Bosea sp. 685: one gene and its partner. The protein of the gene in region 2 interacts with the protein of the main gene of each other region in a pairwise test. Links are inferred from orthologs where the notes say so. Each region holds a gene or a part of one and is shown on either strand. Other genes may lie near its edges.

The links.
Region 1: the proteins of RMR04_RS14580 (region 2) and RMR04_RS30875 interact in binary tests that used the Escherichia coli proteins (3 or more experiments, as listed by UniProt). The link is inferred for Bosea sp. 685 from one-to-one orthologs.

The regions. Positions count from the first base shown.
Region 1 is NZ_CP134779.1:6,348,621-6,354,013, forward strand. What follows is about bases 1-2,716. They hold RMR04_RS30875 (P-II family nitrogen regulator), read right to left. Parts: upstream 1,670-2,716; coding sequence 1,331-1,669; downstream 1-1,330. Other genes in these bases: RMR04_RS30870 (ammonium transporter), read right to left, coding at 1-1,302; tesB (acyl-CoA thioesterase II), read right to left, coding at 1,909-2,716. Also shown: more of tesB, read right to left, coding at 2,717-2,775; RMR04_RS30885 (ubiquinone biosynthesis hydroxylase), read left to right, coding at 2,894-4,144; RMR04_RS30890 (Trm112 family protein), read right to left, coding at 4,380-4,583; RMR04_RS30895 (NAD-glutamate dehydrogenase), read right to left, coding at 4,595-5,393. UniProt on the Escherichia coli protein: Involved in the regulation of nitrogen metabolism. Regulates the activity of its targets by protein-protein interaction in response to the nitrogen status of the cell.
Region 2 is NZ_CP134779.1:2,783,328-2,787,911, forward strand. The notes cover bases 1-2,783. They hold RMR04_RS14580 (two-component system sensor histidine kinase NtrB), read right to left. Parts: upstream 2,039-2,783; coding sequence 962-2,038; downstream 1-961. Other genes in these bases: ntrC (nitrogen regulation protein NR(I)), read right to left, coding at 1-941; dusB (tRNA dihydrouridine synthase DusB), read right to left, coding at 2,121-2,783. Outside these bases: more of dusB, read right to left, coding at 2,784-3,062; RMR04_RS14590 (bifunctional 2-C-methyl-D-erythritol 4-phosphate cytidylyltransferase/2-C-methyl-D-erythritol 2,4-cyclodiphosphate synthase), read left to right, coding at 3,344-4,576; RMR04_RS14595 (CinA family protein), read left to right, coding at 4,581-4,584.

The DNA.
Region 1 (5,393 bases), 3.6 Mb from region 2 along the record:
CAGCACATAGGCGCCGACGGCGAGTTCACCGGGCTTCGAGGAGTAGTCCGGGATGCCGACGCCGCCGAGATCGACATTCACCAGGATGCCGGTCGCCAGGGCGCCGATGATGCCGCCGATGCAGTGGATGCCGAAGACGTCGAGCGAGTCGTCATAGCCCAGCGCGTTCTTGACGGTGGAGCAGAAGACGAAGCAGACGACGCCGGCGACAAGGCCCAGAATGATCGAACCCATCGGACCGGCAAAGCCGGCGGCGGGGGTGACCGCGACGAGGCCGGCAACGGCGCCCGAGACCATGCCGAGCATCGAGGGCTTGCCCTTGACGGCCCATTCCACGAAGAGCCAGCCGACTGCCGCCGCCGCCGTGGCGACGAAGGTGTTGATCATGGCGAGCGCGGCGGTGCCGTTGGCTTCCAGGTTGGAGCCGGCGTTGAAGCCGAACCAGCCGACCCAGAGCAGGGCGCCGCCGATCAGCGTCATGGTCAGCGAGTGGGGAGCCATCAGCTCCTTGCCATAGCCGATGCGCTTGCCGAGCAGCAGGCAGCCGACCAAGCCCGCGATGCCGGCATTGATGTGCACGACGGTGCCGCCGGCGAAGTCGAGCGCGCCCCATTTGAAGAGCATGCCGGCATCGGCGTTGACGGCGTCGAGCGCGGCCTGGGCCGCAACCTTGCCGTCCGCCCCGGCGTCAGCCAGCGCCTTGGCAGCGTTGCCGACAACGTCGGGACCGCCCCAGTACCAGACCATATGGGCCATCGGGAAATAGATGAAGGTGGCCCAGAGCACGCTGAAGAGCAGCAGCGCCGAGAACTTCATGCGCTCGGCGAAGGCGCCGACGATGAGGGCCGGCGTGATGCAGGCAAAGGTCATCTGGAAGCAGATATAGACATATTCCGGAATGACGACGCCGTTGGAGAAGGTCGCGGCCGTCGAGTTCGGATCGATGCCCTTCAGGAAGGCCTTGGAGAAGCCGCCGACATAATCGTTCAGGCTGCCGCCATTGGTGAAGGCGAGCGAGTAGCCGTAGAACACCCAGAGCAGGCAGACGATGCAGACGATCGCGAAGACCTGCGTCAGCACGGAGAGCATGTTTTTGCTGCGGACGAGACCGCCATAGAACAGTGCGAGGCCGGGAATGGTCATGAGCAGGACGAGGATCGTCGAGCTCATCATGAAGGCGACGTCGCCCTTGTTGGGAACGGGCGCGGGAGGGGTGGCCGGAGCCTGCGCGAGCGCGGTGCCAGCGGCCGCCGCGAGCGCCAGCCCGACAAGTCCGGCCCGGCTGAGGGTCTTGAAATTCATCGTTGGAAACTCCTGAAGGATCGCTGGCTCAGAGGGCGTCGCCGTCGGTTTCACCGGTGCGGATGCGCACGGCTTTCTCGATCGACGAAACGAAGATCTTGCCGTCACCGATCTGGCCGGTGCGGGCGGCGGCGGTGATCGCGTCGATCACCTTGCTGACGAGCTCGTCGGACACGGCGACCTCGATCTTGATCTTCGGCAGGAAGCTCACGGCGTATTCGGCACCACGGTAGATTTCCGTGTGGCCCTTCTGGCGGCCATAGCCCTTCACCTCGGTCACGGTCAGGCCATGCACGCCGATGGCGGTGAGCCCGTCGCGCACCTCCTCCAGCTTGAACGGCTTGATGATAGCCATCACGATCTTCATTGCAGGGTTTCCCCGTTTACGCCGCCCGGAAGTCAGCCCCGGCGATCTTGTTGCGCCTCGCGCACCTGTGAGAGTTTCGGCGCACGTCGGGAATCGGCAATTCAAGGCGCGTGCCAACTGCCCCGTGGTCACACCGGGGGTTGAATTCGCGAATCAGCGAATACGCCGGCGATGAGGCCGCCAGCGCTGATCAAGAAATATGCAAATGATGATTTATTGGGCTGATGCTTAGAAAGCGCTCATGCCATGTCCGGCCTCGGACGGATCAGCCCTTCCTGTGCAACCGAGGCGACCAGCTTGCCGTCCCGGTTGAAGATGAGGCCGCGTGAAAAGCCGCGCGCACCGGAGGTCGAGGGGCTGTCCTGGGCATAGAGCAGCCATTCGTCGGCGCGGAAGGGCCGGTGGAACCAGAGCGCATGGTCGAGGCTGGCGCCCTGGATCTGCTTGTCGAAAACGTTTCTGCCATGCGCGATCAGGCTCGAATCGAGCAGCATCAGGTCCGAAGCATAGGCGAGCACGCTCTGGTGGATCGCCGGTTCGTCGGGCAAGGGCTGCATCGTCTTGATCCAGACGTTGAATTTCGGCTCCATCTTGCCGCCGCTGGCATAGCGCGCCAATTCGACCGGCCTGATCTCGATTGGCCTTTCGCGCTGGTAATAGGCGCGCACGGCGTCGGGCATATGCGGCAGCACGCTGCGTTTCATGGTCTCGCGGTCGGGCAGATCCTCGGGCATCGGCACGTCGGGCATCGGCATCTGGTGCTCGAAACCTTCTTCCGCGACGTGGAAGGAGGCCGACATGGCGAAGATCGCCTCGCCCTTCTGGATCGCCAGCACGCGCCGCGTGGTGAAGGAGCGGCCGTCGCGCAAACGGTCGACCTCGTAGACGATCGGGATCTCGGGATCGCCCGGGAGCAGGAAATAGGCGTGCAGCGAGTGAGGCTGGCGATCCTCCACCGTCTTGCAGGCGGCGTAGAGCGCCTGGCCGATCACCTGCCCGCCGAAGACGCGCGCCCAGCCGACCTTGGGGCTGCGACCCCGGAACAGATTGCGTTCGAGCGGCTCGAGGTCGAGGATCGACAGCAGGGAGTCGCTGATCTGTGACATGGTCTGAAGGCTCTTCGGGCGGGCGCGATCGCAGTCTATGCTGCATCAGCACCGACGCATCGCGCGTCGTCAAGCCGGCGCGCCTTCTGCAGGGCCGTCGGGCGAGGAGTGGATTCCAATGGCGTCTGGACTGGGCCTGGCCCGCAACCGGATCGTGATCGCGGGCGGCGGGATCGCCGGATTGTCGCTGGCGCTGGCGCTGAAGCAGGCGCTTGGCGCAGGCTTCGAGATCGTGCTGGCCGATCCGTCGTTGAGCCTGGCCCCACGCGCCGACAGCCGCGCCTACGCGGTCGCCGCCGCGGCGCAGAACATGCTGGAGGCGCTCGGAATCTGGCCGAAGGTCGCGGCGACCGCCCAGCCGATGACCGAGATGGTCGTCACCGACAGCCGCAGCCCGGATCTGGTGCGCCCGGTCTTCCTGACGTTCGATGGCGAGGTCGAACCCGGCCAGCCCTTCGCTCATATGGTCGAGAATGCGGCGCTGCTGAGCGCGCTTCTCGACGCCTGCGGCGCTGCGGGCGTGGTGCTGCGCCCCGAGGGCGTGCGCCGTTTCGAGAGCAGGGATGACGAGGTCGAACTCCGATTCGCTGATGGCGAGCGGCTCCAGGCGGCTTTGCTCGTCGCGGCCGACGGGGCGCGCTCGAAGCTGCGCGAGCAGGCCGGTATCGGCTGGGTCGGCTGGGCCTATCGACAAACCGGGCTCGTGGCGACGCTGGGTCACGAGCGCCCGCATCATGGCCGCGCCGTCGAGCATTTCCTGCCGTCGGGACCCTTCGCCATCCTGCCGCTCAGCGATGGCGGCAAGCTCGGCCATCGCTCATCGATCGTCTGGACTGAAGGCGCGGAGAATGTGCCGGCGCTGCTCTCGCTCGACGCGGCCGATCTCTTGGCCGAGATCGAGCGGCGTTTTGGGCTGGAACTCGGCGAGATTGCGCTGGAGAGCGCTATCAGCGCGCATCCGCTTGGCTTCGGTGTGGCGCGGCGCTTCGTCGGGGAGCGGCTGGCCCTGCTCGGCGACGCCGCCCATGTCATCCACCCGATCGCCGGACAGGGGCTCAATCTCGGCCTGAAGGATGTCGCGGCCCTGGCCGAGGCGATCGTCGACGCGGCCCGGCTCGGGCTCGATCCGGGAAGCGCCGAGGCGCTCGAAGGCTATGAGCGTGCCCGCCGCTTCGACACGGTGGCGATGGGTGCGGTCACAGACGGGCTGAACCGGTTGTTCTCGAACGACGTCACCCCGGTGAGGCTCGCGCGCGATCTCGGCCTGGGCCTGGTCGATCGGTTGCCGGGACTGAAGCGCTTCTTCATTCGCGAGGCCGCAGGGCTCGCCGGCGCGACGCCCCGGCTGTTGCGGGGCGAGGCGCTTTAAGGGGCAGTACTACCGCGTCATGCTCGGGCTTGACCCGAGAATCTCAGGATCAGAAGGCTCACTCCAAAGGAAGCTTCTTTTGACTCGAGATTCTCGGGTCAAGCCCGAGAATGACGCACTGGTGCTACTAGAGCATTTCCGCGTTTCTCCGAATCGCGGAAATGCTCTAGCTCTTTGTTTTAACGCGTTTTCTTCACGCGAACCGGTATCCGCTTCGCTCGAAAACGCTCTAGCACTACCCCTCCAATTGCCTTGCCTCTTCCGGCAGCATGATCGGGATGCCGTCGCGGATCGGGTAGGCGAGCTTGGCGGCGCGGCTGATCAGCTCCTGCTTGGCCGCATCATATTCGAGCGTCGTCTTGGTCACCGGGCAAACCAGGATCTCAAGCAGCTTCGGGTCGATGCGGGTCGCGGTCGGTTCCGGTCCGGTCTCGGTCATGCGGGTCTCGTTCAACTGTGCTTGTTGGGCAGGTCGGCGAGCATGCCGGCCGCGACCATCAGCTTTGGCAGGGAGAGGCCCGACATGGCAATGGCCGAGACCGTGCTGCGGGTGCGCTCGGCATCCGCGCCGCGCGTGCCGAGCCAGGCGTCGAGAGTGCCGGCGCCGTTTGCCGCGCCCGCGATCTCCTGGGTCAGGCCGGCATGGGCGTCGACCAGGGTCTCGACGGCGCGCTCGCGGGCGAGACGTTCGTAATCGTCGGTCGCGGGCACGGCGGCGGCGGCGCCTTCCAGATTCGACAGGCCGAAGACCGAATCGACTCCGAAATGAATCCGCGCCACCTCGGTGATGTCGCGTCCGGTGCGCTCCGCGATATCGACGATGTCGGTCGCCTGGGCGAGCGCCGGCAGGCTGGCGATCCGGGCGGCGAGCACCTCGGGCACGCCTTCCGAGGTCAGCACCGCGATCCGGGCGATGCGGGCCTGGGCGGCGGCCTCCGGCAGCAGGGTCTCGAGTTCGGCCGCGAGCGCGGTCACGCCCCTGGCATAGCGCGCCACCGTCTGCTCGATCGCGCCCGGCTTGGCCACGCCACGGCGCAGGAACCAGCTCATCCGGTCGCTCACCAGCTCCTGCGCGGCGGCGTAGAGCCCGAGCTGGGTCTTGCCCGGTATTTTCGCGTCGAGCGCGTCGATTGCTGCGTTGAGCGCGATCAGATCGAAGGAATCGCGCGCGATCGCGTAGGCGGCGGCGATGGCTGGAGCCTCGGCGCGGGTCTGGTCGGCGAGCGTCGTCACGATCGCCGGGCCGCCG
Region 2 (4,584 bases):
ACGCGCTCGCGCAAGGGCGGCAGGCGGATCGGCACCACGTTGAGCCGGAAGAACAGATCCTCGCGGAACAGCCCCTGCGCGATCGAGATGCGCAAATCCTTGTTGGTCGCGGCCACGATGCGGACATTGGTCTTGATCGGCGTCCGGCCGCCGACGGTGGTGTATTCGCCCTGCTGCAGCACGCGCAGGAGGCGCGTCTGGGCCTCCATCGGCATGTCACCGATCTCGTCGAGGAAGAGCGTTCCGCCCTCGGCCTGCTCAAAGCGGCCCGACGAGCGCGTCAGCGCGCCGGTGAAGGCACCCTTCTCATGGCCGAACAGCTCGGATTCGATCAGGTCCTTCGGGATCGCGGCCATGTTGATCGCCACGAATGGACCGTTCTTGCGCTTGCCGTAATCGTGCAGAGCCCGCGCGACCAGCTCCTTGCCGGTGCCGGACTCGCCGTTGATCATCACGGTGAGATCGATCGGCATCAGCCGGGCAAGCGCGCGGTAGACATCCTGCATCGCCGGCGAGCGGCCGATCAGGGGAATATCGTCAGGCTCGGCCGCATTGGCCCTGCCACCATCGCCGCGTGGCCGCGACAGGGCGCGCCCGACGATGGCGACGAGCTCCTTCAGGTCGAAGGGCTTGGGCAGATACTCATAGGCGCCGCGCTCGGAGGCCTTGATCGCCGTCATGAAGGTATTCTGCGCGCTCATCACGATGATCGGCAGCTCGGGGCGCACCCGCTTGATGCGCGGCAGCAGGTCGAAGGCGTTGCCGTCGGGCATCACCACATCGGTGATGATGAGGTCGCCGAGGCCCTGCGCGGCCCAGGTCCAGAGCGTCGCCGCCTGGCCGGTTGTCCGCACCTCATATCCGGCCCGGGCAAGGGCTTGATTGAGGACGGTGCGGATCGCGGCGTCGTCGTCCGCGACGAGAATGTTACCGGTCGGCATTCACTGTGGTCCTGTAGGCCTTAAACTGTCTGCCGCGCCCGGGGCTGGTGCAGAGGCAGCAGAATTCGAAACGTCGTACGGCGAGGAACGGATTCGCATTCGACGATTCCGCCATGATCGCCGATCACCTTGGCAACGAGTGCAAGTCCAAGGCCACTGCCTTGCGCCTTGGTGGTGACGAAGGGATCGAACAGATGCGGCAGCAGGTCCGAGGGCACGCCCGGCCCGTTGTCGCGGATGCCGATCTCGAGCGGCAGGGCGATCCGGCCCGGCGAGCCGGCGAGCTGCATGCGGATGCCCGGCCGGTAAGCGGTCGTCAGTGTGATCTCGCCATCGATCGATTGCATTCCAATGGCTTCGGCCGCGTTCTTCATCAAGTTCAGCAAGACCTGAACGAGCTGGTCGCGATTGCCGGCCACCGGCGGCAACGACGGATCGTAGACCTCGTTGAAGCGGATGTGGCGCGCAAAGCCCGATTGCGCCAGTCGTTTCACATGGTCGAGCACGTCATGCACATTGACGGCGTCGCGCTCGCTCGGACGCTCGTCGCCGAAGAGCTCGACCCGCTCGACGAGCTTCACGATCCGGTCGGTCTCGTCGCAGATCAACTGTGTCAACATGCGCTCGCTGTCGGGCACCGAGGCCTCGAGCAGCTGCGCTGCGCCGCGAATGCCCGATAGCGGGTTCTTGATCTCATGGGCCAGCATGGCGCCCAGCGCTGTGATCGAACGTGCTGCCCCTCTATGGGTCAGCTGTCTGTCCATTTTTTCAGCAATTGTTCGTTCTTGCAGCATAAGCACGACGGCATCGCTCTGACTGGACAAAGGCGAGGCAAAGACATCGACCACGCGATCGACGCCGAGACGGGGCGAGCCGAGGTCAAGCCGATATTCGCTGACGCTCGCGCCGCGCCGCTGCACCTCCTCCACCAGCGCCAGCACCGGCGAACCGAAAGCGATCAGATCGTCGATGCGCTGCCGCTTCAACACGACGGCGCTGGACTGGAAGAAGTCCTCGGCGGCCGTGTTAGCGTAGAGGATGCCATGACCCTCGCCGATCACGACGACCGGCATGGGCAGCACGTTGAGGGCCTGCATCTCGATCGGATCGAGCAGGAAATCGTCCCTGCCCCGTCCGCCGCCATCGAAAAACGCCATCGCCATACGCAACACCTTTCGGTCAGGCCGCAGCGCGGCTGAGCTCGGGAGAAAACAGTCGCGTCAATGCCCCGAGCACCAGATGCGGATCATCAGAGGTCAGAAGCGCGCGCCGCTGTTCGGGATCGGGCGCGCCGCCGCTCGCCACGGCCTCGTCGGCATAGGCCGCCAGATGCTTGCGGGCATGGCGCACGCCATGGGCGATGCCCAGCAGGCTGAGCAGCCCCTCATAATGGTCGCGCGCGATGGCGAATTTCTGGCCAAGGCCGAGCTGCGGGGACGGCCGCCCGGCAAGCGCAGCGCCAATCTCGCCGACCAGCCATGGTCTGCCGAGCGCGGCGCGGCCGACCATCACGAAATCGGCGCCCGATTGGGCAAGACAGTTGCGCGCATCATCCTCGTCATGGATGTCGCCATTGGCGACGAGCGGAAAATCGCCCTGCTCGCGCACCGCCCGGATCGCGCCCCAATCGGCAACGCCCTTGTAGAATTGCTGCCGGGTCCGGCCATGCACCGTGATCATCGACGCGCCCGACGCGACGGCGCGGCGCGCCAACTCCGGCGCGTTGCGCGAGGCATCATCCCAGCCTAGCCGCATCTTGACGGTGACAGGCACGCTCACGGCCTTCACCGCGGCCTCGACGAGCCCGATCGCATGGTCGAGGTCGCGCATCAGCGCCGAGCCCGCCCAGCCACCCGTGACCTTCTTGGCCGGGCAGCCCATGTTGATATCGACGATCGCCGCGCCATTGGCCTCAGCCAGCCGCGCCGCTTCGCCCAGCCAATGCGGATCGCAGCCGGCGAGCTGGACGACATGGGGCGACACGCCGGCTCCCTCGGCGCGAATGCGCGCCTCCTCGCTACCCCTGACGAACTCGTCGGAGGCGACCATCTCGGAAACGACAAGACCCGCGCCATGGCGCGCCGCGATCCGACGCATCACAATGTCGGTGACGCCCGACATCGGCGCCAGGAAAGCGCGCGACACAGGGGCGACATCCGGCAGGGTCGCTACGTCAGCGCTCGAATTTGAGGCAACTTCCATTATGCATATTTATTGGACATTGCTGCGAGAGCGCAAGAGGTCTCGGAACATATTGCAATGCATCATCGCCGCACCCCTGCCGCATGGGCTTCCCGAGCATCTCGTCTCCGGACTTGGCGATCGCGCGCCGTGCCACTATCACCCAATCCCCTGCTGGACGATTGCCCTGCTGGACCAATGCCCCTGCTGGACCATTGCTCGTGCTCACAGAAACAGAAAGCCGCCGCTCAGCTGTCGCCGCCCTGATCGTCGCCGCAGGGCGCGGGCTGCGCGCAGGCGGAGACCTGCCCAAGCAATATCGCGCCCTCGCGGGCCGGCCAGTTCTTGCGCAGGCCCTGACGCCTTTTTTGGCTGATGCTGCGATCGATCATGTCATGGCCGTCATCGGGCCTGGCGACGATGCACGCTATGCCCACGCCGTCGCCGACCTGCCGGCAGGGAAACTGCTCTCACCGGCGCAAGGCGGCGCAACACGGCAGGATTCCGTGCGCCTGGGCCTGCAAGCGCTTGCCGCCACCGGCTTCGACGGCATCGTGCTGGTCCATGACGCCGCCCGCCCCTTCGTCACCGCCGCGCTCATGCGCCGTGCGGTCGAGGCGCTCCAAAGCGAGATCGCTGCCATCCCCGCTTTGCCGGTGACCGATACGATCAAGCGCCTGGGTAGCGATGGTCGCGTCGCCGAGACACCGCCCCGCGATACGCTTGTCAGCGTGCAGACGCCTCAGGGGTTCCACTTCCAGGCCTTGCTGGCCGCTCACGAAGCCGCTGTCGCCGCCGGCCTGTCTGGCTTCACCGACGATGCGGCTCTGATGGAATGGGCCGGGCATCCTGTGAAAACCTTTCCCGGAGACCCAGCCAACGTGAAGCTCACCCATCCCCAGGACTTTGATCGGGCCCAGGACTTCGATCGCTCCCGGGACTTCGATCGCTCTCAGGACGCGCCTCTTCATGTGCGCGTTGCGACCGGCTATGATGTCCACGCTTTCGGCGATGGCGACCATGTCTGGCTCGGGGGCGTCCGCATCGCTCATGATCGCGGCGTGCTGGCGCATTCCGATGGCGATGTCGCGCTGCATGCCTTGACCGACGCGCTTCTCGGCGCGCTCGCTGAGGGCGATATCGGCACGCATTTCCCGCCCAGCGACCCGCAATGGAAGGGCGCTGCCTCCGCGCAGTTCCTGGCCTTCGCAGCCGGGCGCGTCAGGCAGCGCGGCGGGCGCATTGACTTCCTCGATCTCACCATCGTCTGCGAGGCGCCCAAGGTCGGCCCGCATCGCGAAGCGATCCGCGCCGCAATCGCCGCGGCAGCCGAGATCCGCATCGATCTGGTCGCCATCAAGGCGACCACCTCCGAGCGTATGGGCTTCACGGGGCGCGGCGAAGGCCTGGCCGCCCTGGCGACCGCCACGATCCGCTTGCCGGAACCGGAGTAAAGCCATGT